DNA from 4 places in the Priestia sp. Y58 genome. Region 4 is predicted to be linked to each of the others. Evidence: riboswitches for the same ligand, from Rfam matches in the RefSeq annotation. Region 4 holds a riboswitch; each other region holds the start of a gene.
The links. Region 4 has a riboswitch for thiamine pyrophosphate ahead of MMB68_RS16590 (acetylornithine deacetylase). Riboswitches for the same ligand answer to the same signal wherever they lie in the genome.

Region 1 (7,512 bases), on a different contig from region 4:
CATGATAACTAAGAGACTGGTAGTTTAGCATGCAGTCATCAGCCATGGGCACTCCTATGACAAAGTTCACTCCAGCTGTTCCCAGAAGCATACTTAAATTATCCATGTCATTTTGATCAGCATCCATGTGGTTGGTGTAACATACGTCTACTCCCATAGGCAGGCCGTGCATTTTGCCCATAAAATGATCTTCTAACCCAGCTCGTAGAACTTGTTTGCTGTTATATAAATATTCAGGTCCAATAAATCCAACAACCGTATTAACTAAGAAAGGCTTATAGTGACGAGCTAAGCCGTAACATCTAGCTTCAAGCGTTACTTGATCAATATTATAGTGAGCTTCCGATGACAGTTCAGAACCTTGTCCTGTTTCGAAATACCAGCGGTTCGGACCTTTTGCCGTCCCTTTTTCATGAATTAGCGCTGTCGCTTCATCAAGCATAGACAGTGAAATTCCAAATGAATCATTACCGGCTTCTGTGCCTGCCAAACTTTGAAAAATCAAGTCAGCAGATGCTCCTTTTTCAATTGCTCTCATCTGACTCGTCACATGTGACAACACACAGTTTTGAGTCGGGATTGCCCATTCATTGATTATATTTTTTGTTTCATTCAAAAGCGCGTAGATATTATCCGTTGTGTCAATAACAGGGTTAATTCCGATAACCGCATCTCCAATTCCATAGCTTAACGCTTCATATAGAGATGCTCTCATTCCCTTTAAGTTATCTGAAGGATGATTAGGCTGGGCTCGAGAAGCCAATACTCCTTTTTGGCCGATAGTCGTTTGACAAGTAGTTTGCACTTCTATCTTGGCAGCTCCTTGAATTAAATCTAAATTGGACATGATTTTAGTAGCTGCCGCAATCATTTCGCTGCTTAATCCTTTGCTAAGTGCAAGAAGGTCTTCTCCGCTATGCTGATCGGATAAAATGTATTCTCTTAAATCTCCTACTGTCCAATTTTTAATAATGTCGTAAACCGATGAATCAATCTGACTTTCGATTAATGCCGAGACGTTGTCTTCATCTGCGCTGAGCAGCGGGTAATTTCGAATATCAGCAAGTGTGATATCCGCTAGAACTTGCTTTGCTGCCATTCGTTCTTTCATTGATTCAGCGCTAACTCCCGCTAGCTGATCTCCAGAACGCTCTTCGTTTGCTTTGGCCATAATTTCTTTTAAGCTATAAAATGAAAATGTTTCTCCTAACAATCGTGTAGTTTTAAACATCTTTTCCTCCTTAGATATTTAATAGATTATGATGAAAAAGCGAGCGTTTTAACGGAAACGGAGATCGCCTCTCCAGCTACTGGTAACCCTAGATCAATGTAATCTCCGTGTGTAAAATCAATTTGATCTAAACAAATAATTTCTAACTCTTTGCTCTGTTTAGCTAATGCTTGTCCTAAGGCTTTTGCAATATCTTGTTCGCATAGAACAACGAGGCACTTAGCTCCCTTAAAACAAGCAATAAATTCAGCGCTTATTACTTTTGCTAATTCTTGAAGCATCTTATAGCTGCAGTAAGGAAAATGAGATAAAGCAATAGCAGCGGGGGGATCTTCTGCACTGAAAATAGTTGAAGCCTGCATACATGACGCCCGAGCTCTTTCTTGAAACAGCTGCGGATTCCACGTCTCTTCTTGCTGAACGGGTATCTCTATAATCGGAATATTTTTTAGCGGCAGCCGCTTCGACCCAATGTATACGGTTGATCCGCTAACTTCTGTATTTTGCATACCAGCACCAATTACAGTAGCGCGCGTTGTCTCAGCGGCTTGAGATACTTGGATGGATTGAAAATGATATGCTAGAAGCGGACCAATGTCTCCGTGTATGGCCACTTCTTTCACGGTTTTTGGCATTTGCTTCTCCATCATTGCTCCTACTCCTCCTGAAATCATAATTGTTTCTGGTTGGATAGAAGATCTTGTATGAGGAGAAACGAGCAGCGAAGAGGTTTGAATTAGTGCTCTTACATAATTCACGGTTTCTTCAGCTAGTAATTGACAGATAGACGAGAGTTTTTCAAATGTTGCTTTTTCACCTTCTCGCAGTGTTAAAGAATTATTTTTTAAAAATTCAGTTAAATAAGGTGAAACGTAGGTAACAAAGCCGTCTGAATTCAGCCGAATTAATCTTCCACCTACATGCAGCGTAAACGTTTCGATCACTTTTCCGTTTTGACATAAAGCGATGTTAGCGGTGCCTCCTCCTACATCAATATTGGCAATTACTGCATTTGTTTCAGCGGAATGTTGGATTGCTCCTGATCCTTTTGCCGCCAATATTCCTTCCAAGTCAGCACCGGCTGTTGCAACAACAAAATCTCCAGCATGTTCGGCTAGATAGTGAACGATAGTTTCTGCATTTTGCTTTCTAGCAGTTTCTCCTGTGATGATCACAGCGCCCGCCTCCACTTGATCTAAGGAGATTTCTGCATTTTTGTACTCTTGTTCTAGTAGTACCGTTAATCGTTGAACATCGATTTCAACCTCGTTTAACATAGGTGTGGTATAGATAGAACTTGCATACGTTACGCGACGATCAATAATTTGACAGCCTGGCAGCGTAAACTGATTTTGTTGATTTGCTATTAACAGCTTGCTTACAATCAGTTTTGTTGTGCTTGTTCCAATATCTAAACCTATGCTCGTGATCCATTTCTGTAGCATGCTATCAATCCTTTATCTCGTTTGAATATGTTGACTATCATAAAACAGTTTTTTGAATATTTCACTAACTATGTTATCAAACCTGACACACTTTTGTGTAAACAAAGGTGACAAATGACAAAAAAGACTAAATCTTGGTAGATTTAGTCTTTTTTCTTATGATGAATGTGATTTAGTTACAATCATTCTTGATGCCGATGGAATTAACAATGAAAGAATGACTAAGCAGGCTATTAGTGACCCTACCATTGAAATACCGTTCATTGAAAAAGAATACCACAGAGCGGACATACCTTTTGGTGCGTACGATCCCCAGAAAATAATACCAGCAATAAAGTGCCAGAAATAACGTGCGAAGCTTCCGATAATAAGGGATAAAACAATCAAAACAAAAGCTTTTGATCTGTTATTGGTAGCTAAATTTGTTTTAATAGATTGTGAAAAAATACCTCCAAAACCTATAAAAGCAAAAGCCACAATATATTCAATAAATGTTTGTAGCGCTGTTAAAATATAAGCCGTTCCTGTCGCTAACTGCAAAAGCCCCCATAATAGACCAGATAGAGCCCCGCCTTTTACTCCCCAGCGAAAGCACATAATAAAAATGGGCACCATGGAGAACGAAATACTTACAGCCGTTGCAATCTTAATGGAAGGCAAAAGGTCAAGTAGAAGTGCCAATGCTGCAAAAATAGCTATTTCAATTTTAGCCTGTAAAGGTAATGCTTTATTCACGTTTCTCACTCCTGTTTTTGAATCATTCATATCAAACGGTTTACACAGGAGTAAGCAAATATATGCTACTATTCCCACATTCCTACGCTAGCGTTAACTAACAGGTTCTAAGGGTCTGAACATTTCGTTCACTCTCAGCACGGCGGCTCCCCCTGTGGTACGTTTGGATATTTATGTAGTATAAAGACAATGTTTATTATACCATATGTAACAAAATAGATTCGAGAGATTTCAAAGATGTTTCTATTTTCTGAATCTATTTTTTATAATGACAATCGTTTTAGTATTTGTTATACTTCTTTTATGTCAATTGAATATAAAAAACCCTCATCCTAATCGATGAGGTAGAGGTCGCAGTTTTTAATAGTAAAGTAACGGAAATGCAGAGAACATTGAGGATGTTGCTTGAAAGGAAAAATTGCCGAAGTTTAGATCACTTCTCGGTTGATTTAAGCTGGGGCTGTCTCCGAACAGGAACAGAACTGTCACATCATGCGAGTGATGTGAAGAGCTATCTTCACGGAAGGTTGACGCGGTTTTCAGATTTAAAAGCGCGCACATATACTGCGGGCTTTTTTTATGTTATCCCGTCTCTTTCCGTACATTCGAAAGGAGTATTTATCTATGCAAGAGCAGCAAGAATTAAAACGTGGGTTGAAATCTCGCCACTTAACGATGATTTCATTAGGAGGAGCCATTGGAACCGGCTTATTCCTAGCAAGTGGTGGAGCAATTCACACAGCAGGACCTGGGGGAGCGCTTTTAGCTTACGCTATCATTGGCGTCATGGTTTACTTTTTGATGACCAGCCTAGCAGAGCTCGCAGCTTATATGCCTGAAGCTGGTTCATTTAGTACGTATGCGTCTCGTTTTGTAGATCCATCCTTTGGTTTCGCTCTCGGCTGGAACTACTGGTATAACTGGGCTATTACGATTGCAGCTGAATTATCCGCTGGAGCCCTTATTATGAAATTTTGGTTCCCAAACTCTTCTTCTATTTTATGGAGTGCCCTGTTTTTATTAATTATGTTTGGGCTTAACTACCTTTCTGTAAAAGGATTTGGTGAATCTGAATTTTGGTTTTCGTTAATTAAAGTAGTAACGGTTATCATCTTTTTAGTTATTGGTATTATGATGATTTTTGGTATCTTTAACAATGAAGCACCAGGTTTTAAAAACTTCACGCTTGGTGATGGACCGATTCACGGTGGATTCTTTACTGTACTAGGTATTTTTATGGCTGCTGGTTTTTCATTCCAAGGAACAGAGTTGCTTGGAGTCGCGGCTGGAGAAAGTGAAGATCCCGAAAAAACGGTTCCTCGCGCAGTTAAACAAGTCTTCTGGCGCATCTTGTTATTTTATATTTTAGCTATTTTTGTTATTGGAATGCTTATTCCATACACAGCGGATTCATTAGCAAGTGATGATGTGCGGGTAAGTCCGTTTACTCTAATATTCGAACGAGCAGGTCTGGCGTTTGCGGCATCGGCTATCAATGCCGTTATTTTAACAGCTGTTTTATCTGCTGGTAACTCAGGTATGTATGCTTCTACGCGTATGCTGTGGAACTTAGCGAAAGATGGAAAAGCACCAAGGTTCTTAGCAAAAGTGAATAAACGAGGCGTTCCAGTTAATGCCTTAATCGCAACGGCACTTGTCGGTACACTTGCATTTGGTGCTTCATTTTTTGGAGACGGTGCGGTATACACATGGTTACTTAACGCTTCTGGTATGTCTGGTTTTATTGCTTGGTTAGGAATTGCAATCAGCCACTATCGTTTTAGAAGAGCATTTGTTGCCCAAGGTCATGATTTGAGTGAACTTCCATATCATGCAAAACTTTTCCCGTTTGGTCCTATCTTTGCCTTTATTTTATGTGCTGTTGTTATTTTAGGTCAAAACTATTCGGCGTTTATGGGTGATTCGATTGACTGGTACGGTGTACTTGTTTCTTATATCGGACTTCCTTTATTCTTAATTGTTTGGTTAGGATACAAATGGACGAAAAAGTCAAAGCTTATTCCGTTAAAAGAATGCCAAGTAACAGTGAAAAAATACGAATAAAAAAAGCTCTCTATTCAAAAGAATAGAGAGCTTTTTTTATGTGATCTGATCAGCAAAATGTAGAGATATATAGGCGGGCTGTTTTTTCATAACAAGCATATAACCTTTGAGGGGACGATTGCAGTAATCAGCAGCTTCTATATAATAAATATGCTGAATTAACCTGCTTAAATGGGTTACAAAAGATGGAAGTTGATGAGTAGGAATGCTTTGGATGTAGTCTATGATTTCTTGCTTAGTTTGAAGGCCCGAACGAGTACATTGTAACAGATGAAAAAGCGGATCTGCTGTTATAGTAGATAGTTCAGAATTGTGTTTGATTCTATTCAGCTGGATATGCAGTTCTTTTTTGGACCATCTTTTTGGAATAGCTCTTATATGCTGATATTGAAAATGTGTATTCATGATAGCTAACACCTTTCGTATTAAAATAATAAAATGACTTATTATTTTAATAACCTTTACACATGAAACTAAAACGTTACAATGTGTAAAGGTGTCATACATCTTATAAAATAAGCTGATAAAAAAGCACATCTTGCCACTGATCGAATTTCCAGCCTACTTCTTTAAATTCTCCGCAAAATGTAAAATTAAATTGCTCATGCATTTTGATACTGATATCATTCCCTTTTGTAATCCCTGAAATGACAACGTGATGGTTGAGTTCTTTAGCCAATTCCAAAATTCGCTTCATAAGCTGTTTTCCAATGCCATACCCCTGCTGATTTTTATCAATATAAATCGATAGCTCTACCGTTTGAATGTACGCTTCTTTATCTCGATAAGAAGAAAGCGAAGCATAGCCCGCTACTACCCCATCTTTTTCCGCAACAATAAGCGGAAAAAGTTCATTGCTAATATGATTATTAAACCAGCCCCTTCTTTGTTCTACCGTTACAGGCGTTAAGTCAAAAGTAGCAGCACTTTTTTGAACGGACTGATTATAAATTTCAACAAGCATAGGTAAATCTTCTTCTTTAGCATAACGAATGATCATATGTACAAACTCCTTATAGTATAGAATTATCTTTATTTTACTTCTTTTAATAAACATAATCTACATAAAAAAACCGATGTGCACATGCACATCAGTTATGATTTTGAGCATATTGAAAGGTTTGAAGAACTTGAAGTGTCTCTTTTGTAGAAACGACCGTTGCAAATTCCTCATGCAAAGAAGACAGTGCGAATGTATGTACATCTTCTGCAGGAAGCCTTGTCTTTCCATCGTAGGACATACAATCAAAGCAAGCTGTTGCATCGTTTACAACGTACGTCCTGTACCCTAGATTTCCAGCCATGCGGGCAGTCGTAGAGACGCAGTGATTAGTAGTTAGTCCTATTAAGATAAGCGTATCATAGCCATTTGCTTTTAAATAACTGTCTAGCTCTGTTCCAATGAAGCAGCTGTTCACGTGTTTGCGAATTAAGTATTCATCTTCTTGTGGACCAAATCCTTCCTTGAATTGAAACCCCTTCGAACTTGGGTGTAAAGGAGAATCTGGATTTTCCGAAGCATGCTGTACGTGAATGACAGGATAATTTTGGCGCCTCCATGCTTGCAGTAGCGTCAGCATATGTTTTTCTGCCTCTAGATTATTTCTTTCCCCCCACTGTGGTGAATAAAATCCTTCTTGCACATCGATAAGCAGCAGCACTGGCCGGGAACGTAGCATAAGCATCATCTTCTTTCGTCTTTATTTTAAAATGGAAATAACGTATGTGCACCCATCAGGACCGGCTTTTGAAGAATGAACCGTTTGTTTCGGTAAATGTATGCGATCTCCTGCCTGACATAGAACCGTATCACGTTCAACTGTAAAGTAAATAGATCCTTCAAGTATATGAAGAATTTCATCAGTTGGATGCGTATGAGATGGATGCGTTTGAAAAGCAATATCGTGCTGTACTTCAACGTATCCAGTATACGCCGGAAGCAGTTCTTTAATTACTTCTTCAAACTTTCCGCCAACTCCTTTTTTAATAGAGGCTTTTTTTACGTCCATGCTGCTCACTCCTTTTTAATTTAAACGG
Region 2 (7,512 bases), on a different contig from region 4:
AGCACAGAGCCATTAGATGGACTAGCATGGTTTTCCTCTAAGCGATGCACAGATAAAGCAGCTGTAAAGCCAGCTGTTCCGATAATCATTGCTTCTTTTAACGTTAAATTTTGAGGAAGAGGGACAATCCATTCGCTGCGTATGCGCGCATACTCACTATAGCCTCCAAAGTGTGATACGCCAATGTCATAGCTTGTTGCAATGACACGATCACCTTCTTTAAAATCAGGGCTGTCAGAAGATACAACAACTCCTGCTAGGTCGATTCCTGGGACAAATGGGTAGCTTGTCACAATATTGCCGTTTGCGATGCTGGCTAAGCTATCTTTATAATTCACCCCTGAATAATGAACGCGAATAAGTACATCGCCTTCTGGCAAATCGTTTAGCGTCAGTTCTTGGACGGACGCCTCCACTTGCTCTTCACTTTTTTTATCTACTATTAATGCTGAAAATGATTGCTCCATTTTATTTCTCCTTTCTATAATGAGATGTATATATCTATACATAGATTACCTTATTTCTATACCCATTATAGAAAATAGTAAAAGAAGTTCCCAATACTTTCATTACGAAAGGGATTATTTCATTATAAAATAGCGGTATAGCTATTAGTTAGCAATACATAGAAAAGAGGAGAAGAGAAATGAGTACAAACATATATTTTAACCATGATGCAGGCATTGATGATTTAGTATCGCTTTTTTTACTGCTGCAAATGGATGATGTAAAGGTAACGGGGGTATCTGTTATTCCTGCTGACGGATACCTAGAACCGGGCATCAGCGCAAGCCAAAAAATTATTGATCGTTTTGGAATTTATGATATCGAGGTAGCCAAATCTACTTCACGAGGTATGAACCCATTTCCAAAAGAATGGCGCATGCATACGTTTTATGTGGATGCGCTGCCGATTTTAAATGAAAAAGGGAAAGTGCAAACAAAAATAAGTCAGCTGCCTGCTCACGATCATTTAATTGAAACATTGCAGCACACAGCCGGGAAAACGACTTTATTATTTACAGGACCGTTAACTGATTTAGCAAGAGCACTTGAAAAAGCGCCGGAAATAGAAGAGAAAATTGATAAATTAGTGTGGATGGGCGGTACATTTCAAGAAGTAGGAAATGTGCAGGAACCTGAACATGATGGAACGGCGGAGTGGAATGCTTTTTGGGATCCAGAAGCAGTAGCGAAAGTATGGAAAAGCAAAATTAAAGTTGAGATGGTTGCTTTAGAAAGCACGAATCAAGTTCCCTTAACGCCCGCTATTCGTCAAATGTGGGCTTCACTTCGAAGATATGAAGGAGTAGACTTTGTAGGGCAGTGCTATGCGGCTTGCCCGCCGCTTGTACACGTTGAAACCAATTCAACATATTATTTGTGGGATGTACTCACAACAGCATTTACAGGGAATTCAACACTTGTGAAGGTAAAAACCGTTTCGAGTATTGTGCATACAGAAACACCGAGCCAAGGAAGAACAGAAATTTCCGAAGAGGGACGACCTGTAGATGTCGTATATGATGTCACAGCTGAAGCATTCTTTACGTACATTACAGATTTGATGAAAAAAGCAGTAGCCAAATAAAGAAAAGGTTGCACATGAAAGTGTGCAACCTTTTTAATGAATCATATTCAAGAATTGACGTGTCCGCTCTTGTTGAGGATTTGAAAATATTTGATCCGGTGTCCCTCTTTCCATAATGACACCTTGATCCATAAAAATAACTTCATCCGCTACTTCACGGGCAAAGCGCATTTCGTGAGTTACCACCACCATCGTCATTCCTTCTTTTGCCAAGTCTTTCATGGCTTGAAGAACGTCTCCTACAAGCTCAGGATCAAGAGCTGAAGTAGGCTCATCAAACAGCATAACTTTTGGGTCCATCGCCATTGCTCTGGCGATGCCAACACGCTGTTGTTGTCCGCCAGACAGCTGGAAAGGATAAAAGTCAAGCTTATCTCCTAAGCCAACTCGTGTTAATAATTCTTTCCCTCTTTTTTCTGCTTCTTGAGTAGGAACACCTTTTACAATTACAGGCCCTTCCATAACATTTTCAAGCGCATTTTTATGAGGAAACAAGTTATAGTTTTGAAAGACCATACCTGTTAGACTTCGAAATGAGGTAATGTCTTTTTTGCGAACAGGCTTGGTAAAATTCATGCTTTTTTTATCAAGTTCAATCGTGCCGTCTGTTGGGATTTCTAAAAGATTTAAGCAACGTAAAAAAGTAGTTTTACCCGATCCAGAAGGACCGATTAATACAATTACCTTGCCCTGTTCAACTTCCAAATCAATCCCTTTTAATACTTGCAAATCACCGAATGATTTATGCAAATTTTTGATATTAATCATATGAAAAACTCCTTTAGCTACTCGAAACGGTTATTTAGATACGTAACGATCTAGTCTTATTTCAATGCGTTCTTGGATAATGGATAAGATTGTACACATAATCCAGTACAAGAGCGCTGCTTCACTATAAAGAAGTAAAAATTCATAGTTAGTCGAAGCAATTTCTTGAGCTTTACGGAACATCTCAGAAACAAGAATAAGCGATGCAAGTGACGTATCTTTAATAAGGCTAATAAAAGAGTTAGATAATGGCGGAATCGATACACGTGCTGCTTGCGGTAAAATAATCCGTCTTAACGCTTGGGAATAGGTCATACCAAGTGAGTAGCCAGCTTCCCACTGTCCTTTAGGAATAGATTGAATCGCTGCTCGAATAATTTCAGATGCATACGCACCTACACTTAATGAAAATCCAATAATAGCAGAGATAAATGGGTCAATTGTTATATCTAAATTGGGTAAGCCGTAGAAAATAATAAATAATTGCACAAGCAGCGGTGTACCTCGAATAATCGATACATAGATGCGCGCAATTATATTTAAAACTTTTATAGATGATAAACGAGCCAAGGCTGTTAAGACAGCTAAAATGATACCGAGTACAAACGTGATTAATGTTAGTGGAATAGAATATTGAATAGCTCCCTTTAGCATTGGTAAGAGAGATGATTGAGCGATTGAAATCAATTGATTCAATCGCTCTCCATCAGGAAAAATATTATTTAGGAGAAACATCTTCGCCAAACCATTTCTTAGAAATTTTTGCGTATGTTCCGTCTTTTTTCATATCTTTCAATGCTTTGTTTACTTCATCCACTAACTTACCGCTGTCTTTTCTAAACATAAAGCCGCTTGCAGCACCATCGGATTTTTCATCCGCGATTTTGATAGGTGCGTTAGGGTGCTTTTTCTTATAGTCAAGGAACGATAATTTATCGTTGATTGTAGCATCAACACGGTTTGCGCTCATTAGTTCTACTGCTTGAGCAAAACCTTCAGCACTCGTAATGTTTGCACCATAAGATTGAGCCATGTCTTTATAGTTACTTGTTAATGACTGCGCTGATTTTTTTCCTTTTAAATCTTTAAATGATTTGATATCTTTTTCGTCTTTACGAACAATTAATACAGCGCCTGACTGGATGTATGGATCAGAGAAATCGTATTTCTTTTGACGATCTTCACGAATACCAACTTCATTAGCAATCATGTCAAATCGTCTAGCATCTAATCCAGCAAACATGCCATCCCACTGTGTTTCTTTGAACTCAGCTTTTACGCCAAGGCGTTTAGCTACTTCTTGAGCCAATTCTACATCAAACCCAGTTAGCTTTTGTTTGTCATCATGAAAAGTGAACGGAGGGTATGTACCTTCAGTTCCAATTGTTAATACGCCATCTTTTTTCACTTTATTATATAAATCTTCTTGTGAAGATTTATTGTCTCCATTGTTTGCTTCATTTTTTGAGCTAGAACCGCATGCGGCAAGCACAACTGTGAAAGCTAATAGTAGCGACAAAAGTGCAGCAAATTTCTTCATTTTCTAAACCCCCTAGTATTCTGATAGGAAATGATACTCTGTGATACTAAACAAGAACACAGCAAAAGTCAACAAAAAAAACTTATACGATTAATGTGACTTAAAATAAGGGAAATATACCTTCTATACACGGTTTGTCATAAGGATACAGAAAGATTTTAAAATTTGGATTAAGTGGATTTTTAAGGGAGATTTGAGGAGGAAAAAGGAAGTTTCATGCGACGATTTTCTCTTTCATTTTTTCATGACTTTTGGTGCAATAAACATATAGTTAAATGTTAAGGTAGAAATAAATTCCTTATGGTACACTTAAAGAAGAATTTATGAAACGGAGCGATATGATGAAAGCCATAAACTTAATCTCAATTGCTTTTGGTGCTATCGCTGGTACATATGCACGTTATTTTCTAAATCTTTCCTTATTATATACGGGGTATCCAATAGGAACAGTAATTGAAAACCTATTAGGTAGCTTCATATTAGGACTATTAACGGGATTTTTTGCATGGAAACAGCCAAAGGAATGGATCAAGCTTGGACTAGGCGTGGGCTTATGCGGCGGTTTTACCACGTATTCAACGTTTGCAGGAGACGTCATTTCCCTCACACAGCACCATTTATTTTGGGGAGCCATTTATGTCATTGTCTCTTTAGTAGGTGGAATCCTTCTTGCCTTAGCAGGCTATCTATGCGGTGAAGCGGCAGGGAAAAATTTAGTAAAAGTACATGAGGTGAAGTAAATGAGCATAGTGAGCTTGGCACTTGGGGGGGCAGCTGGAGGCATATGCCGTTATCTTTTGGGATTAAAGGTTACAAAAACAGTTTCAAATCCTCCTTTTCCAGTATCAATGCTGTTTGTTAACTTGCTTGGTGCGTTTGGCCTTGGTCTTTTTTACGGTAGTTATTATGGAAAGGTTCCGAGTCATGCTTATAATGATTCAATATTTCTAATGATCGGCATTGGTTTTTTCGGGGCTTTTACCACTTTTTCAACGTTTAGTGTGGAAACCGTGCAGTTAATTCGAGAAAAATCTTATCGGAAAATGTTGGCGTACGTGGGGATTTCAGCATTTGGAACAGTTGGTTTATTTACAGTCGGTTTACTGGCAGGAACGTTTTTATTTAAGTAAAGAGAACGTTTCTAGTAGGGAAAAACAAAAAGACGGAGAAGTAGAGAATGGATAGAAAAGCAGAAGTTTGGAAATACATTTTGTTGATTGTAGCTGTTGCAGGTCAGATCATCGGTTTTTTATTTTTATTTATAAATGTTGTGGCGGCATTTATTTTTTACGGTTTTTATATTCTAACTTTTATTATGTTACTCCTGCTGTTTATATGGGATCGGAAAAAGGAAAAAGACAAAGAAGAATTTGACGACTATACCGATTACTAACCATATAAAAAGCAGAATGATGTGGTGCGCCGGGCCTCTTAGTAAAGAAGCTTAAAAGATACATCTATAAAAGGAAGAGAGCCGTAAGAGCATAAAGAGATATTGTATTTACATCTAGTTGTGTTATAATTTTAAGTGCAAAAACAAAATCAATAAATAGCAATCACTAGGGGAGCTTTTTGAAGCTGAGACGAATGTATTTCGGACCCTTTGAACCTGATCTGGTTTGTACCAGCGTAGGGAAGTGGCGATCATGTTTACATAACGATACATGCTAACCACTCTACGTTGTAGAGTGGTTTTTTGTATGTAATAAAGCCCTCTACACAAGATGAAGTGATTGAAATTTCTCTTTATTCTGAAAGGAAAGGTTTCGATCATATGGATATTCCTAAATTTCATGTCATTACAACAGATAAGCAGCCAATTGAAGAGGTTCGAGACATTTTAACGGCTATTGAGCCTTTTGCGGGTGCCATTCATATTAGAGAAAAAAAGAAAACGGCAAAGCAGATTCAATGTTTGCTAGAAAGCCTGCCATTTTGTCTCTCTAAAATTATTGTAAATGACCGAGTTGATGTAGCGCATGCTTTAAAAGCAAAAGGCGTACAGCTTGCCTATCATAGTTTAGATGTTTCGTGTGTTAGAGACGCATTTCCTTCTCTTATTGTCGGAAAATCAGTTCACTCTGTGGAAGAAGCTCTAGAAGCTGAAAAAGATGGCGCTCATTATATTCTATACGGACATATTTATTCAACTCATTCAAAAAAAGGATTAAAAAGTCGAGGGATAGCAGCGCTAAAAGAAGTAGTAGACGCTGTGGAGATACCAGTTATTGCGATTGGTGGGATTACACCTGGAAATGCCAAAGAGGTACTGCAAACAGGAGCACACGGTATAGCTGTGATGTCTGGTGCCATGCTTGCGCAAAATCCCCTTGAAGCGATTAAACAATATTCTCATATATGGACATCTGGAGGTGGAGAAAATGAAGCAGCATTATGATGTACTGTTAGTCGGAGGAGGCATAATCAGCTCTTCTATCGCTTATCATTTGTCAAAACAAGGAGCATCAGTGGCCATTCTTGAGCGCAATCAAATTGGTTGTGAAGCTTCAAGTGCAGCCGCTGGTATTTTAGGTGCCCAAGCTGAAATTGATGAAGAAGGTCCTCTTTTAGACCTTGCTATTAAGAGCCGAAGCATGTTTCCTGAGCTGGTGAAGGAACTAAAAGAAAAAACGGCCATCGACGTAGAGCTCATTCAAAAAGGCTTATTAAAAGTCGCTGTAACAGAAGAAGATGCACACGTATTAAAGAAAAAAGCCGCTCAGCACCACCGGTGGGATGAACATGTAAGATGGATCGATGTAAAAGAAGCGCGTTTGTTAGAACCCGGGCTCTCTCCAGACATATACGGAGCCATTACAATACCGGGGGACGGCCAGCTAGCTCCAGCTAAGTTAACGCAAGCTCTTGCTCATGGAGCCTTGTATCACGGAGCAGATGTATTTGAATACTGTGACGTTCATTCTCTTATTATGGAAAATGAAACAGTAAAAGGTATACAGACGTCCAAAGGCTCTTTTTATGGAGAAAAAGTAGTTATTGCAGCAGGCTCATGGGCTAAACGCTTTATTTCTTCTGAACATTTAGGTCAGGTGTTTCCTGTAAAAGGGGAGTGTATTGCTCTGCAAAGTCATAAGCCGCTGCTTTCTAAAACGATTTTTTTAGATGAAGGTTTTTACTTAGTGCCAAAGACTGGTGGAAGAATCGTAATAGGGGCAACTAAGCTAAAGCATGACTTTACCAAGACGGTTTCTGCACAAGGTATTCAATTTTTGCTGAATAAAGCTTCTGCGCTTCTGCCGGCTATTAAAGAAGCCACATTTGAAAAAGCATGGGCAGGTCTTCGTCCACAAACAAATGATGGCTGGCCTTATTTAGGAGAGCATCCTGAAATAGCGAATCTACACATGGCGTTTGGCCACTACCGAAACGGTATTTTATTAAGTGCTGCAACTGGAAAAATTATGGCTGATGCTTTGTTAGGGAAAAAGCCGAATCATTCATTTTTTACATCATTTCAGCTAACTAGAGTAATGGAGGGAGTTCATTGAATCTAATCATTAATGGTAAGACCGTTACTGTTGGAGATGAAATTGAAACGGTTCAGCACTTGTTGCAGGCTCAGAACCTGCACGAACGAGTGGTAATTGTTGAG
Region 3 (7,512 bases), on a different contig from region 4:
GGATGCTTTAAAACAAGATTTAAATAAATCTGAAGTAGAGGCCTACACGTCGGAAATTGGGATTTTACTAGAGGAAATTCGATTTACGCTTAAACATCTAGCAAAATGGATGAAGCCTAAAAAAGTAAAAACCGCTTTAACACATGTGGGCTCTAAAGGGAAAATTGTTCCTGAACCGTATGGAGTCGCGTTAATTATTGCTCCGTGGAACTATCCGTTTCAATTAGCACTGTCTCCTTTAGTAGGAGCGATTGCGGCTGGAAACACGGCAATTATAAAACCTTCTGAATTAACGCCTAGCGTATCTCGCGTTATACAAGAATTACTGGCTGAAGCTTTTGACCCAGCATTTGTGACGGTGGTTGAAGGGGCTGTAGATACGACAAGTCTGCTTTTAAAACAGCCCCTTGATTATATTTTCTTTACGGGAAGTGTAAATGTAGGGAAAATTATTATGCAAGAAGCAGGGAAGCAGCTTATTCCCGTCACGCTTGAGCTAGGCGGAAAAAGTCCGTGCATTGTACATGAAGACGCAAACCTAGATCTTGCAGCGAAGCGAATTATGTTTGGGAAAGGGATGAATGCAGGCCAAACGTGCGTTGCTCCTGATTATTTGCTTGTGCATAAAAAGGTAAAAGCGCAGCTTGTAGAAAAACTTCGCAAAGCAATTTCTCAATTTTACGGTAACAATCCGCTTGAAAGCGACCGCTACGGCCGTATTGTCAGTGAGCGCCATTTTACTCGGCTAGTTGAGTTTTTAAAAGACGGAAATGCTATAGTTGGAGGCGGGTACAATAAAAACACGCTAACAATAGAACCTACGTTGTTAAGTGAAGTAAGCTGGACATCAGATGTTATGCAAGAAGAAATCTTTGGGCCTATTCTTCCTATGATTGAATATGAAACACTAGACGAAGTCATTCATAAAGTTCAAGAAAAAGCTAAGCCGTTAGCTCTTTACTTATTTACAGAAAGTGAAGATGTGCAAAACGTCATAACGGAGCGCCTTTCATTTGGAGGAGGCTGTATAAACGATACGCTTATGCATATCGCTACGCCATATTTGCCGTTTGGCGGAGTAGGAGAGAGCGGCACGGGTCAATATCATGGAAAAGACAGCTTCCGGACATTTTCTCATTTTAAAAGCATGCTGTCTCAAACAACCAAGTTTGATTTGTCATTCCGCTATCCTTCGGAAAAACAAAGCTTGAAAATGATCAAAAAATTACTGAAATAAAAAAGCCTCCTGACAGGAGGCTTTTTCGTTATTTTGAAAGTGAAAGCTGAGAAAGCGGCCATTTTTCTTGGGTATATGCCATTTCCCAAAATAAATACTCCAGTTCACAGCTTTTGATGAAGTGGTCTTTCATACGGTTACGTTCTTCTTCAGTCGCTTGTTCGGCGAGTTCATCAAGCTTGTTACAAAACCATTGTGTTGTGCCATTCATTTCTTCATTATTATAAAACTGAATCCATTCATAAAAAGGGTGAGAAGGAGATGGATTTACTTGTTCTGTAATGCGCTGGCCAATTTCAACGTACGTCCATGGGCATGGAAGAAGCACTGCAATGATTTCCGCTAAGCTACCTGTGTGCGCAACACTTGTCATATGGTTAATGTAGTGGCTAGCCGTCGGTGAAAGCGTCTCAGTGTGAAGATCTTCATAACGTACGCCTGCTACTTCACAAAAATTATTGTGAGGGTGTACTTCACTATGTAATACCGTAGAAATGCCGGCATTAAAGGCTTCCATTTCAGTACGCGTGCGGCATTTTGTTAAAGCAGCGCCGTAAATGCGAACAAATGCTGTTAAGTATTCGTAGTCTTGAGAAACGTAGTGAATCAGCGCTTCTTTTGGCACGTTTCCTTCAGCAATTCCTTTAATAAAAGGATGGTTAAAAATGGCTTCGTAAATATAGTTTGCTTCTTGTCTTAATTGAGATGAAAATGACATCAAAATCCTCCTTTAATATGAGGAAGTCACAAACAAGCACATAAAGGAAATAAAAAACACTCCGTTTATAAACGGAGTGGCAAAGGACAGTAAAAAAACTGAACATTGCCACTTTCCTACGCTGGTATGAGCCAGATCAGGTTCAAAGGGATCAAGAAAACTTGTCTCAGCCGGTGGGCACCCCTAGTGGACTTCCTATTAATCTATGTTTAACTTACCATATATTCTGAAAAATAGAAAGAGTTATAGGAAAATGTGCGCTAACCGTTTTTATTTTTTAAAGAGGAAATTTCTTAAAGCTATTTTTAATCATTTTTGTTTAAAAATGCATATTTTTAGGGAAGAAGAGGTATTAATGAAGGGAAGAGCCGTTTTCGTCTCCGAAACATTCCCATATAAATAGAAGAAAGGAGAGAACAAAATGGCGAAATTTCGTTTGTATGCTATATTAAATGCAGTAGGCTTGGCTATTACACTGCTTGTGAATTATTTAGCAAATGCCATTCCAATAGGAGGCAAAACAACGGGGGAAGCTTCTGCGCAAGTTCCTACCTTGTTTACACCAGCGGGCTATGCCTTTGCTATCTGGGGCGTTATTTATTTGTTATTAACCATTTGGGTTATACGCCAATTTTTTGCAAGAGAAGATCAAAAGGAAATATATGCACGTATCGGCATTTGGTTTTTTCTAAACTGTTTGTTAAATAGTGCGTGGATCTTTATTTTCCAAAACGATTACTATAAGTTATCCCTTTTAGTTATGCTCTTTATTTTAGGCACATTAATGATTGTGTATTCCATTATTCAGCATTCTCGGATGACGACATGGTTTATGCGTCTGCCGATTTCGCTTTATATTGGATGGATTTCTGTTGCGACTATTGTCAATGTGTTTGTTGTATTTCAAGCAAATGGAATACAGCACTTGCTTGGCCTGAGCGAGTTAGCATGGACGGTTATTATGCTGCTGGTAGGAGCTGTGCTAGGCATTATGTTTACATTAAAAAACCGAGACGCTGTTTATCCGCTTGTTTTTATTTGGGCTTATATTGCCATTGCAGTGAAGCAAAGTGGAAATCAGCCAATTGTCATTACTGTCATCATTTCGGTTGTTTTACTAGCAATTGCCATTATTGTGGGACTGATTAAACGCTATAGACGCTTTTAAAAAGAAGCTCTAGCTTTTGTAAGCTAGAGCTTTTTATGATGCTCTTTTGATTGTAAAAAAGCAGCTGTAAAAGCAATTAAGCTAATTAAAATACCAAAAGGAACAACAATTGGTACGAATGATAAAATAAATGTCATAAGTATAACCTCCATGTTGCATCGGTGTATAATGAAAAATTCAACTTTTTTAAATTGAAGTTCCGCTATTATAGTATGCTAGGCTTTATGTTTGGAGCCTATATGTTTAGAAATAAACGAAAAAGGCAACATACGTTACATACAGGTTATATAGGAGGAGTTAAAATGGAAACATATTTAGTCGCTTACACAGATAAAGATGATATGGAATATAAACAAGTGACGTGCGAGAGTTATGAAGATGCAGAGCGTACGGTCCTTCGTTTAGAGAGAGAAGGGCATATGCATATTGAAGAAATTTCAACTCAAGAAGCCTACCGTGGAGATGAATCATCGTACAGAGAATAAATTTTGAATAGAAATACCAACCTTAAAATGAAGAAGCAGCTGCTTCTTCATTTTTTCTATTCTATATAGATATCGTTTTATAGAAAAAAGTAAAACGGGAATGATTTTCTTCTGCATTTATGGTACAGTACTAATCAGGTGAGTTTTGAGTTTAGAAGAGGAGAGAGTAACATTATATGAGTAAAGGAAATCAGTGGTCTTCACGCCTCGGTTTTATTTTAGCATCTGCTGGGGCAGCAATTGGTCTAGGAGCGATATGGAAGTTTCCATACGTAACGGGAACCAGTGGCGGTGGAGCATTTTTTGCGTTGTTTATTTTATTTACGATTTTTATTGGATTGCCGCTTCTGTTGGCAGAATTTATCATTGGAAGACATACGGGAAAAGAAGCGATTAGTGCTTATAAGGCAATTGCTCCAAAATCCGCTTGGGTATGGATTGGCAGGCTCGGAGTACTCAGCTGTGTCGTTTTGCTTTCCTTTTACAGCGTCGTTGGCGGCTGGGTGATTTTATATACGATTATGAGCATAACCGGTATGCTAAGCGGAAAAGAGTACGGCCCGTTGTTCAATGCCGTCATTAGCCAACCTTATGTGGTATTAGGTGCACAGGCGCTGTTTTTATTAATTACAGTGTTTGTTATTTCAAAAGGCGTACAAAAAGGAATAGAGCGTGCTAATAAATACATGATGCCGCTGTTATTTATCTGTTTTATCATTATCGTGGTGCGTTCTTTAACATTAGACGGAGCAATGGACGGAGTAAAGTTCTTTTTAAAACCGGATTTTTCAGCCATTACAGGGTCATCTGTTCTCTATGCGCTCGGTCAGTCGTTTTTCTCGCTTTGCGTGGGATTATCCTGCATGGTGACATATAGCTCTTATTTAGGGAAAAAAGTAAGCTTGACGCGTTCAGCTGGCACTATTGCTATTTTGAACTTGTTTGTTTCGCTGCTGGCGGGCTTGGCTATTTTTCCAGCCGTTTTTTCGTTTGGATTAAAGCCAACTGAAGGACCTGGACTTTTGTTTGTGGTCTTGCCAACAGTATTTGAGAAAATGCCGTTTGGTACCGTCTTTTTAGCACTGTTTTTAATTTTATTTCTATTTGCTACGCTTACGTCTGCTTTTTCACTGCTGGAAATTATCGTAGCTGCTTTAACCAAAGACGATCAGACAAAACGAACTCGCTACGCTTCTTTATCAGGGATTCTTGTGTTTGTGGTAGGTATCCCATCAGCACTTTCGTTTGGTGTACTAAAACATGTCTCACTTTTTGGCAGAAGTATATTTGACGTAGCTGACTTTTTTGTGAGCAACTTAATGCTGCCTCTTGGAAGTCTAGCCATTGCGATTTTTGTGACATTTAAAATGAAAAAAGAAGCCGTGTATGAAGAGTTTATTTCAGGAAGTACAAAAGGTGCTAAATTATTCAACGCATGGTTCTTTCTAGTTAAATACGTATTGCCTATTATTATTATAGCTGTTCTATTAAGCTTACTTGTTGCATATTAAAAAAAAGCACTCATCTGAGTGCTTTTTTTGTTTATTTTGCAAAAACGTGATTTCCGATTGTAGTCGTAACCTGTTTTTGACGAAGCCATTGGTCGCTTGTTTTATCTGGATTAAAGAAGAATAACGAACCTTTTCCTTGACCTCTAAAAGCTAGTGCTTCATTTACAGCTTTTTTTGCTTCAGCATCCGCTGCTTTATTAATTTCACCGTTTTGTACAGGTGTAAACTGTGTACCTTGATAAATCACATCATGAATAGAGTCTGGGAAAGAATCGCTATCCACGCGGTTTAAGACAACTGTTGCTACAGCCACTTTGCCAGCGTAAGGTTCGCCTTTTGCTTCCGCTTGTACAAGGCGAGCTAACAATTCTTTATCACTTTCGCTAATAGAGTTAGGGATTGTTAATGTTTCATTTGCATTAATAGAGTCGGTAGATTTGTGATTTGCTTCTTTTAACTGTTCAACCGTAACGCCGTATTCAGCGCCAATCTTGTAAAGAGTCTCTCCGGCTTTTACGCGATGGGTTGTTTCAGCGGCATTTGCCCCGTGACTTATGCCGAACATAGGAACTGCCAGTGCTCCAATAATTGCTAGTTTCTTAAACATAAAGTAAGTACCTCCTGAAATCCTTTTGAACGCCCCTTTTATCACGGATCGGTGCGTGCTGTGCACCGAACTTTATATGTACGTTTCAAAGATTAACAGGTGTCAATACATCTTGTCACTGCTTAAAACATACCAATCTAGGAAGAAATTATAATAGTTAACAGATAATTTGAAAAATACGTTGACTGATAATAAAGGAGTGAATTATAATGAACGAGTAAATAGTTAACCGTTTAACTGGAGAGATTTTATGGGAGAAAAGATAACGATTCGTGATGTAGCAAAGCATGCAGGGGTGTCTGCAGCTTCAGTATCTTACGTCTTAAACGGAATTAACAAAGTATCCGATGAAACAAAAGAGCGAATTTTAACAGCGGTAAAAGAATTAAACTACGAACCAAATTTAACCGCCGTTAGTCTTTCGAAACAAAAGTCAAATATGATTGGCGTTATGTTCCCGCTTACAGATGATTCACTTTCTACTATATTTAAAGATAACCATTATTACAGTGAAATGATTAGTGGAATTGAATATGTAATCCGCAAGCATGGTTATGATCTAGTCATATCTGGAGCGAGTAGCCCAGCTGATTGCTTAAAATGGATTCGAACGAGAAATATTGATGGTCTTCTGTTTTTAGGAGCCTTCCCGCATCGATTGTATGAGAAAATGAAAGCGTTATCGAATCCGATTGTGCTAGTAGATACATACGAAAGGTACGAACGTGATTATCATCATATTTCTGTAGACGATGAGTATGGAGGATATCTAGCTACAACACATTTAGTGAATTTGGGTCACAAAGAAATTGCCTTTGTTGCGCATCACCTCGTCAATAGTCCAGTGGATAAAAAGAGGTATATAGGCTACGAGAAAGCATTAAAAGAAGCGGGCATTACACCATCAAAGACGTTTGTTTTTGAAGTGAACGAAAGTTCGTTTGATAACGGTTACAATTTAGGGAACAAGCTGCTGCAAGATCATAAGGATATTCGGGCGGTTTTTGCATCCTCTGATACGCTGGCGCTTGGAATTATGAAAGCACTGCAAGAAAAGGGGAAAAAAATTCCGCAGGACTACTCAATCGTAGGGTTCGATGACATAACGTTTAGTAGCTATGCATCTCCAAGTCTAACAACCATTCGTCAAGATGTATTTAACAAAGGAGTCGTCGCCGCGACGTCTGTTATTCAAGCAATTGAACACCGTTTCAGCACGCTGCAGCATGTGAAGTTATCGGTTGAACTTATTATTCGAGATTCGACTGCTAAGCGCGGGTGAATCACAGTAAGTTAACCGGTTAACCAAAGTTTAGCATTTATGAAAAAAGGGGATATAAGTTAGCATTCACAAAAAAAGGGGATATGAAAATGATTAATGTTACAGTATGGAATGAAAATCGTCATGAACAGAAAAATCCGGTTGTAAGAGAAATTTACCCTGAAGGCATTCACGGTGCCATCGCTTCTTTTTTAGAAGAAGGAGGGTTTCGTACGCATACCGCAACATTAGACGAAGTAGAACACGGGTTGACTGAAGAAGTATTAAATCAAACGGATGTTTTAGTATGGTGGGGTCATTTAGCACATGACGAAGTGAAAGATGAGATCGTTGAGAAAGTAAAGCAGCGCGTGCTAGACGGTATGGGGCTTATTGTCTTACACTCAGGTCACTTTTCTAAAATTTTTAAAACGTTAATGGGCACAAGCTGCGACTTAAAATGGCGTGAAGCAGATGAAAAAGAGCGCTTGTGGGTAGTAGAACCGAGTCATCCGATTGTGAAAG
Region 4 (7,512 bases):
GATCTTGTTATCGTTGGCGGAGGAATCACGAGCCAAGACGATAAAAAATCAGTTGCTTCTCAAATGAAAGAGCTTATTACAAATTAAGGAGCTTTCTATGCAGACGAGCGAACATTTAAAAACGGTTATGAATGAGCTTTTACAAACAACAGCTCTAATCGCTGACGATGAAGCTGAACAGCTTGTAAATGGCATCATCTCATCTAAAAAAGTGTTTGTCACCGGAGCAGGCCGTTCAGGTCTTATGGGCAAGTCATTTGCTATGCGTATGATGCATATGGGCATTGATGCGTATGTCATTGGAGAAACCGTGACGTCAACTTTCACGAAGGACGATTTATTAATCATCGGATCAGGTTCTGGCGAGACGAAGAGCTTGATTCCTATCGCTCAAAAAGCAAAAGAACTTGGAGGAAAAGTTGGAGTAGTTACAATTTCTCCCGATTCCAAGCTTGGCAAGCTGGCTGATTTTATCGTGAAGCTGCCCGGTGCTCCGAAGGATCAAGAACAAAGCAGTTATCAAACAGTGCAGCCTATGGCGTCACTGTTTGAACAAACGCTTCTTCTCTTTTACGATGCGCTGATTCTTCGCTTCATGGAGAAGAAAGAACTTGATACCCATACAATGTACGGAAAGCATGCAAATTTAGAATAAAAAAAAGGTCTTGCTCTAGGCAAGACCTTTTTTGTTTTGAAACTTTCTATCTCACCAAATATTTATTTATCGCATAACTAAATGTACTTTATCGTTAACTTTTTCCAAAAACCCTATTCCAATTTTGTTGCATCTCCATAAAAAGGCTGCCCTGCGACTTTAATGGATTCTGTTGGGCATCCTTCATACGCTTCCATCATCTCATCTTGCTGATGTTCAGGAACCTCTTTTGTTCCTTCGTTGTTATCTAGCACTGCATAAGCAAGACCTTCTGAATCGTAATCATAAAGATCTGGTGCACTCCCTCCACATGCTCCGCAAGCAATACATGTTTCCTTATCTACTATCGTAAAAGCCATAAAAAAACCTCCTTTACCTTTTCACTTTCTCGTTCAGAAAGTTACGTTCAGTATAAGAAGGTTTTTTTAAATTTGTTTTAAATTATTTACTTGGATTCTACAATATTCTCAAACATTTCAGCTACATTTGCCTTTTTCTTAATTAATCCTGACTCTTTTAACCAGTCCACATTTGACTGCCATGATTCTTTCGTTTGACTGCCAAATCCTTGTTCAGACTTCATTTTAGGAAGTAAAATATTTAAACTTTTTGTTTCCACGTCTTTTTCAAGAGGGAAGTTTGATTTATCTTGGTTATCTAATAGAATTTGAAGTGATTCTTTTGGATGTTTCTCTGTGTACTCATACCCTTTTGTCGCGGCACGCCAAAACGCTTTAATCGTATCAGAATCTTTTGCCCACGTTTGATCCCCAGTAACTGCCACTAGCTCATAGTACGATGGTACGCCGTAATCCGAAGGATCAATGTCAACTGTTTTGTATCCTTTTTTGTGAAGCAATGGTACTTCGTGATTAATATATGCCCCTATTACGGCATCTACTTTTTTACTAATCAGCGATGAATTTAACTCAAATCCTACGTCTACTAATTTTACCTTATTCGGATCTCCTCCATCGCTTTTTACCATTTTCTTTAGAATAGATTCACTTAATGGTGTTCCGCTGTAGCCTACTACTTTTCCTTCTAAATCTTTAGGACGCTTAATACCGCTATCTTTCAATGCCACAACTCGGTTTAGCGGAGATCTTACGATCGCTCCCACCGACTTTACCGGCACATCTTCATTTGCTCGTGCCATTGCTACATCAGGCTGATAATAAAGGCCGAGCGTAACTTTCCCCGCAGCTGCTAAATTAAGCGAGTCCGTTGGATTAGCAGGAAACTGTACTTTTACGTTCAGCCCTTCTTTTTTAAAATATCCTTTTTCTTGTGCAGCGTAAATGAAGCTGTGCACTGCATTTGGGTACCAATCAAGCATAATTGTAACGTCTTTTAATTTTTTACTTTCACCAGCTTTATTTTCCTTGTTCTGACCGCAAGCAGCGAGCATCAAAACAAGCAGCAGGCTTAACCCAATCGCAAACCATTTTTTCATTCTGTTTTCCTCCACTTTAATGAACGTTTTTCGAAACCTACTACAATAATAAAGAATAAAATACCAAGCGCAGATAAAATCACAATTGGTGCAAATACACCAGCTGCATCAAACTGTGTCATCATGCGACGACTGAAATATCCTAAGCCTGCTTGCGCACCTAACCATTCCCCAATGGCAGCACCTATTATACTAAAGGTAACCGCTACTTTGAGCCCTGAATAAAAATGAGGCAGTGCAGAAGGAATGTTCAACTTAAAGAAAATATCTTTTTTTGTTGCTCCCATCGTTAGCATGAGTTCTTTTAACTCTTTGTTTGTGGAACGAAGCCCATCAAACGTGCTAACCGTAATAGGAAAAAAAGTAATTAATACGGTCACAATCACTTTGCTCCAAATGGAGTAGCCAAACCACAGAACAAATACAGGAGCTATGGCAATGGTCGGAATCATTTGAGATGCAATAATAAGCGGATAAAAAGCACGCTCAATAAGCGGACTCCAATTCATCCATACAGCCAGCATAACTCCCAGCACCACGGATATAATCAGCCCAATTACAACAATAGATAGCGTAGCTGGCAAATGTTTAAACAATAAATCCATTCGCAAATCCCAAAGCTTTGTTAAAATACCAGTGGGCGTTGGTAAAATAAACGGATAGTTTACAATGCGTGCTCCAATTTCCCAAGCAGCCAGCAAAATGACGACTAAAATCACTGAAGCCCCGTATTTTTTCATGTGTTCACCTTCGATCTTAGCTGTTCAATTAAATAATCCTTCACATCAAGCACTCGCTGTTGATTCAGATCTTTTTGCGTTCGAGGTCTGCTAAGCGGCACTTGAATTTCTTCAAGATAACTTACCGGCTTGTCTGAAAAGATAAAAATGCGATCTGATAAAAAAAGCGCTTCATTGACGTCATGAGTGATAAATAAGATGCTATGCTTACGCTTTTGCCATTGGTCAAGCAGCCATTCCTGCATCGATAAACGCGTGATTGCATCAAGTGCACTAAAAGGCTCATCTAAAAGCAGCACGTTAGAACCGCTTAATACCGTCCGCAGAAAAGAAACGCGCTGCTTCATCCCTCCGGATAAATCACTTGGAAAACGGTTTTCATACCCTTTTAGGCCAAACTCTTCAAGCAGCTGAGACACTTGCTGATGAGCACTTGCTTTTGACACATTGTGAAGCTCAAGCGGCAGCGCTGCATTGTCTAGAATCGTACGCCACGGAAGCAGCAAATCTTGCTGCGGCATGTAGCCTACTTTTCCTAGTCGCTTTTCATAAGACTTTCCGTTAATCACGATATCGCCTTCACTCTGCTGTTCAAGACCCGTAATGAGACGAAACAACGTACTTTTTCCAGATCCGCTCGCTCCAACGATACTGACAAACTCGCCTTCTTTCACGTCTAAGTTTAATGATTTTAAAATCGCTTGATCACCATTTTTGTACGTAAAACTGACGTTTTGAAAAGATAACACAGAGTTATTCATGAATTGGCCACATCGCTTCGTTATAAGCCATATCCCAGAACATATACTCAAAACGCGTCGTATTTAAGAAAATTTCTTCGAGCTTTTCTAACTCCGCTTCTGATTTGTCTTCAGTAAGTGAGTCAAATAAGTTTATACACCACGTCGCAAGTTCTCCAAATTCTTCTGAGCTGTACATTTCAATCCACTCGCGGTAAAACTCATTGTTAGCTCCAGGCTTTTCACTGAGTTCTTTTCCTATTTCCCAGTAGCTCCACATACAAGGCAAAAGAGCCGCCACTAATTCAGCTAATGTTCCGCTTTGACCAACGTGTAGCATATAATGTGTGTATGCAAGCGTTGTAGGAGATGGCTGCGCTTTTTCTAATTCTTTTTCGCTGATTTCAAATTTCTTGGCATACTCACGGTGAAGGCTCATTTCTTCATTTAACGTAGAATCTAAAAGGCCTGCAAATTTCCCCATCGTTTGAAGATCGGTAGCTTTCATGGCTCCAATTGCAAATAACTTGGCATAATCAATTAGGTAAAGGTAATCTTGAATCATGTAAAAGCGAAACTTTTCCTTTTCAAGCGTTCCGTCTCCCATTCCCTGTACGAAGGGATGATTATGATTTTGACGCCAAATAGGCTGCAGCTTTTCGTATAATCGTTCACTAAATTTCATGATGTTCACTCCTTATGCGTATGCAGCCACGTATAAATGAACTGCACCATCACTTTTGTATATTGAACAAGCTGATTAATATCTAATTGTTCGTTCACAGCATGTGCATTTGCTAAATTTCCCGGACCGTAAATAGCCGCCGGAATTCCCGCATCAGCTAGCCATCCCCCGTCTGTTACGCTAGTTGACACATCAATTGGAGGCTTTTTCCCTTCCATTTGTTCATGAGTATTTGCAAGCAGCTGCACTCCTCCATGATTTTCATCAATTTCTAATGACGGAAAGATTTCTCCTCTGTCTTCGATCATTGATGTGCCTCCCCATTCAAAGGTTGGCAGATTATCTTTTAACCATGGATCCGCTTTTGCAATAGCTAAAATGTATTCTTCCACTTCTTTTGATACTTGGTCGTACGATTCATTGGGATAATAGTGAACGGTGATCCACAGCCTGCATTCATCTGCAATAAAAGCAGCATGTCTTCCGCCTTCGATTACTGCTGGATTAATCGTATTTGTCCCTGGCAAAAATCCTGGATAGCTCTTTGTAACAGCCCAGTGACGCTCCAATTCTTGCAGCCCTCCAATCACTTTTGCCATCTTTTCAATAGCGCTTGCGGCTAAAAGCCCTCCTCCAGCATGAATCATACTTCGGCGTGTACCGTCATGATAGGTTTTACTACTTTTTATCGTAATCCATCCCGTGATCACTCCGCCTTGACCTTGAATATGCAAATCACTTGTATCCGCTACAAGCGCAAAGTCAGCTGTATACCCTTTCTGACAGCATTGCAGCGTACCTGCCTCTCCTACTTCTTCTCCTACAACGGATTCAAAAATCAAGTCTCCCGGCAGCTTGATTCCTGCTTCCGTTAAAAGCTGAACTGCAAACAACGCTCCTGCCAAGCCGCCTTTCATATCAGCAACTCCGCGTCCGATGATTTTATTGTCTTTCACGACAGCTTCAAACGGATCTGTTTCCCATTTTTCATTTTCTTGTACCTCAGCAACATCCATATGACCGTTAATAATCAGGCTTTGATAGTCAGCTGATTTTTGTCCTTTTAACGTACCCACTACGATGGGGTCGTTAGAATATAAGTCCCACATATCAATGGAGAAACCGCAGTTTTTAAGAAAATTCGCTACGTGCAGCTGCGCTTCATGAGAATTTCGTGCAGGAGGCGCTGGCGTTTTATACGAAACAAGCGTTGTTAATAACTGGATTAACTCTCCTTTGCGCTCCTCTACCTGTTTGACAAGCAAATCAATTGTTTCTTCCATGTATGACACCTTCCTTTACGCATAAAAAAACACTTCTTTCGCAGGAAAGAAGTGTTTTTGTTTATGTACACAAAATTATTATAACGAGTTCGTAAGGAAATCCCATACAAAACATGCATTACAATACCTCTTTCCTACGCTAGTATTACCTAGTTCAGGTTATAAGGGTTAAGACTTCTCGTCTCTCTCAGCTTCGAAAGCACCCCTAGTGGTGTTGTATCTCTATGAAATTAATCTATTATCATATGTTTACCTGTAATAGTTTTATCATAGTAAAGCGTTTTATTCAATAGAAAGGTTCATGATAGGGTAATGAAAATAGTTTCCTTTTTAGTAAAATAAAAAGCACACACCTTTTTCAAGCAGTGTGTGCTCTTTGTTTTTATAAACTTACTAGTTAGCTATCAGCTTCTTTAAAAATACACGATTTTTCCATTTAGACAGGAATAAGCTCAAGTTTTTGACCCGATCTCACTAACGAAAGCAGTTCATGATCTTCTTCTATCACATGCCCAATCACGTTAACATTAGCATTTGCAGGCAAATTCTTTTTAGCTATTTGAACCTCTCCTCTGTAACGTCCGTAGCCATCATTGTCCATTGTAATTGCTCCGATTCCGCGCTCGACTGTATGATATGGCGGCACTGGTTCTACAGATCGTGTATCCACCAAACGCAGAACGTCTCTTGATATATCCGGACGCACGCTGTACGTTCCCTGTATATGAGGTGAACGAATGCGTAGCGGAATAATGCGGTTTTCTTGATATTGAACTAAACGTTTTAATAAACTTGAACTGGCGTATGGATCTCCAATATAAACCTCCGTTACTCCGCATCCGTATAAATCTACTGCAGAGGTAAAAGGACATTTATTACGGTCTTTTTCTCTAGTAGGAAGACCTTGATAAATAGGACCTCTTTTTTCGCCTTCTCCAGGAATATAAGCACACACTGGAATACGAAGTTCATTGAATAAATCTGTCTGCTGTTGAAAAAACGTTTCTTCAAGCCCTGTTTCAGGCCGCGGATAAAAATTATGCCAAGCAAGCAGCTGATGATGATGAAGGCCTGCAGATAACAGCGCTTCTATTTCTTGTTTTGACAATGTACTTGCATTAAGGGCAATATAAAACTCATCCGCAAGTAAAATCGTTTCTTCTACGCTAAAGCCATCGTCTAGTCTAATACCTGATACGCCAAGTGAAGATAGAGTCATAAGGCTTTCGATACCCAAATGAAACGGTGTATGCTTGGATACATCTGCATACACGCTTATTCCACAATCTCTAGACACATGAAGCAATTCTTTTGCCCGTTCAGCCAAATCTCCTTTTTCCTCTGGAATGTGAAGTGAAGTGAATGCGCGTGTAACGCCGCATTCACTCGCTTCTACTAACCTTTGTTTGGCATCTCTATCGTTCAAATAAAACGAAATGCCAATCATTCAAACTCCCTCGCCATTTCATCGTTAAATCCAAAGAAATAGGTACAAATAAAGCCTGCTGCGTAAGCAATAACTAATCCAAGTAAATAAAGAAGAATTTGATGCGCATGAACTAAAAACGTAAGCGGCAAACCTGATACTCCCACTGCTACAGTTGCAATATGGAAGTGCGCCTGAAACGCTCCGCCGATTCCAGCTCCAAGACAAGCGGTTAAGAATGGCCGCCCTAAAGGAAGTGTGACTCCAAAAATAAGCGGCTCTCCGATTCCGAGCAGTCCTGAAGGAAGTGCGCCTCCAATTGCTCGCTTTAAACGTTTTTTCTTTGTTTTGATATAAATAGCAAAAGCTGCACCGACCTGACCGGCTCCGCCCATTGCTAGTATAGGAAGAAGCGGATCATCTCCAATTGAATTGATAAGCTCTAAATGAACAGGAGTAAGGCCTTGATGCAGTCCCGTAATGACGAGCGGCAAGAACGTTGCCCCTAAAACAAAGCCTGCTACAAC

Region 1: it holds a riboswitch for thiamine pyrophosphate, as region 4 does, so the genes downstream of both, thiT (energy-coupled thiamine transporter ThiT) here and MMB68_RS16590 (acetylornithine deacetylase) in region 4, are expected to answer to the same signal.
Region 2: it holds a riboswitch for thiamine pyrophosphate, as region 4 does, so the genes downstream of both, MMB68_RS24180 (thiamine phosphate synthase) here and MMB68_RS16590 (acetylornithine deacetylase) in region 4, are expected to answer to the same signal.
Region 3: it holds a riboswitch for thiamine pyrophosphate, as region 4 does, so the genes downstream of both, tenA (thiaminase II) here and MMB68_RS16590 (acetylornithine deacetylase) in region 4, are expected to answer to the same signal.

Annotation. Positions count from the first base shown of each region.
Region 1 is NZ_JAKWFL010000007.1:174,581-182,092, reverse strand. It holds gene MMB68_RS20860 (ethanolamine ammonia-lyase subunit EutB) at 1-1,231, opposite strand, end outside; gene MMB68_RS20855 (ethanolamine ammonia-lyase reactivating factor EutA) at 1,258-2,676, opposite strand; gene thiT (energy-coupled thiamine transporter ThiT) at 2,833-3,441, opposite strand; TPP riboswitch at 3,474-3,574, opposite strand; lysine riboswitch at 3,749-3,933, shown strand; gene MMB68_RS20845 (amino acid permease) at 4,036-5,475, shown strand; gene MMB68_RS20840 (hypothetical protein) at 5,512-5,880, opposite strand; gene MMB68_RS20835 (GNAT family N-acetyltransferase) at 5,984-6,475, opposite strand; gene MMB68_RS20830 (cysteine hydrolase family protein) at 6,567-7,154, opposite strand; gene MMB68_RS20825 (cupin domain-containing protein) at 7,176-7,484, opposite strand; gene MMB68_RS20820 (YqcI/YcgG family protein) at 7,459-7,512, opposite strand, start outside.
Region 2 is NZ_JAKWFL010000011.1:68,814-76,325, forward strand. It holds gene MMB68_RS24140 (NADPH:quinone oxidoreductase family protein) at 1-467, opposite strand, end outside; gene MMB68_RS24145 (nucleoside hydrolase) at 647-1,591, shown strand; gene MMB68_RS24150 (amino acid ABC transporter ATP-binding protein) at 1,625-2,359, opposite strand; gene MMB68_RS24155 (amino acid ABC transporter permease) at 2,390-3,094, opposite strand; gene MMB68_RS24160 (amino acid ABC transporter substrate-binding protein) at 3,078-3,899, opposite strand; gene MMB68_RS24165 (fluoride efflux transporter FluC) at 4,241-4,639, shown strand; gene crcB (fluoride efflux transporter CrcB) at 4,640-5,029, shown strand; gene MMB68_RS24175 (hypothetical protein) at 5,077-5,292, shown strand; TPP riboswitch at 5,451-5,552, shown strand; gene MMB68_RS24180 (thiamine phosphate synthase) at 5,674-6,297, shown strand; gene thiO (glycine oxidase ThiO) at 6,281-7,408, shown strand; gene thiS (sulfur carrier protein ThiS) at 7,405-7,512, shown strand, end outside.
Region 3 is NZ_JAKWFL010000003.1:289,069-296,580, forward strand. It holds gene MMB68_RS11510 (aldehyde dehydrogenase) at 1-1,237, shown strand, start outside; gene tenA (thiaminase II) at 1,266-1,955, opposite strand; TPP riboswitch at 2,052-2,150, opposite strand; gene MMB68_RS11520 (TspO/MBR family protein) at 2,377-3,123, shown strand; gene MMB68_RS11525 (hypothetical protein) at 3,426-3,608, shown strand; gene MMB68_RS11530 (sodium-dependent transporter) at 3,785-5,119, shown strand; gene MMB68_RS11535 (cell wall hydrolase) at 5,151-5,726, opposite strand; gene MMB68_RS11540 (LacI family DNA-binding transcriptional regulator) at 5,977-7,008, shown strand; gene MMB68_RS11545 (ThuA domain-containing protein) at 7,098-7,512, shown strand, end outside.
Region 4 is NZ_JAKWFL010000005.1:133,849-141,360, forward strand. It holds gene hxlA (3-hexulose-6-phosphate synthase) at 1-87, shown strand, start outside; gene hxlB (6-phospho-3-hexuloisomerase) at 98-655, shown strand; gene MMB68_RS16565 (ferredoxin) at 769-1,014, opposite strand; gene MMB68_RS16570 (ABC transporter substrate-binding protein) at 1,101-2,111, opposite strand; gene MMB68_RS16575 (ABC transporter permease) at 2,108-2,851, opposite strand; gene MMB68_RS16580 (ABC transporter ATP-binding protein) at 2,848-3,612, opposite strand; gene tenA (thiaminase II) at 3,605-4,276, opposite strand; gene MMB68_RS16590 (acetylornithine deacetylase) at 4,282-5,559, opposite strand; TPP riboswitch at 5,674-5,776, opposite strand; gene MMB68_RS16595 (MupG family TIM beta-alpha barrel fold protein) at 5,996-7,006, opposite strand; gene MMB68_RS16600 (PTS transporter subunit EIIC) at 7,003-7,512, opposite strand, start outside.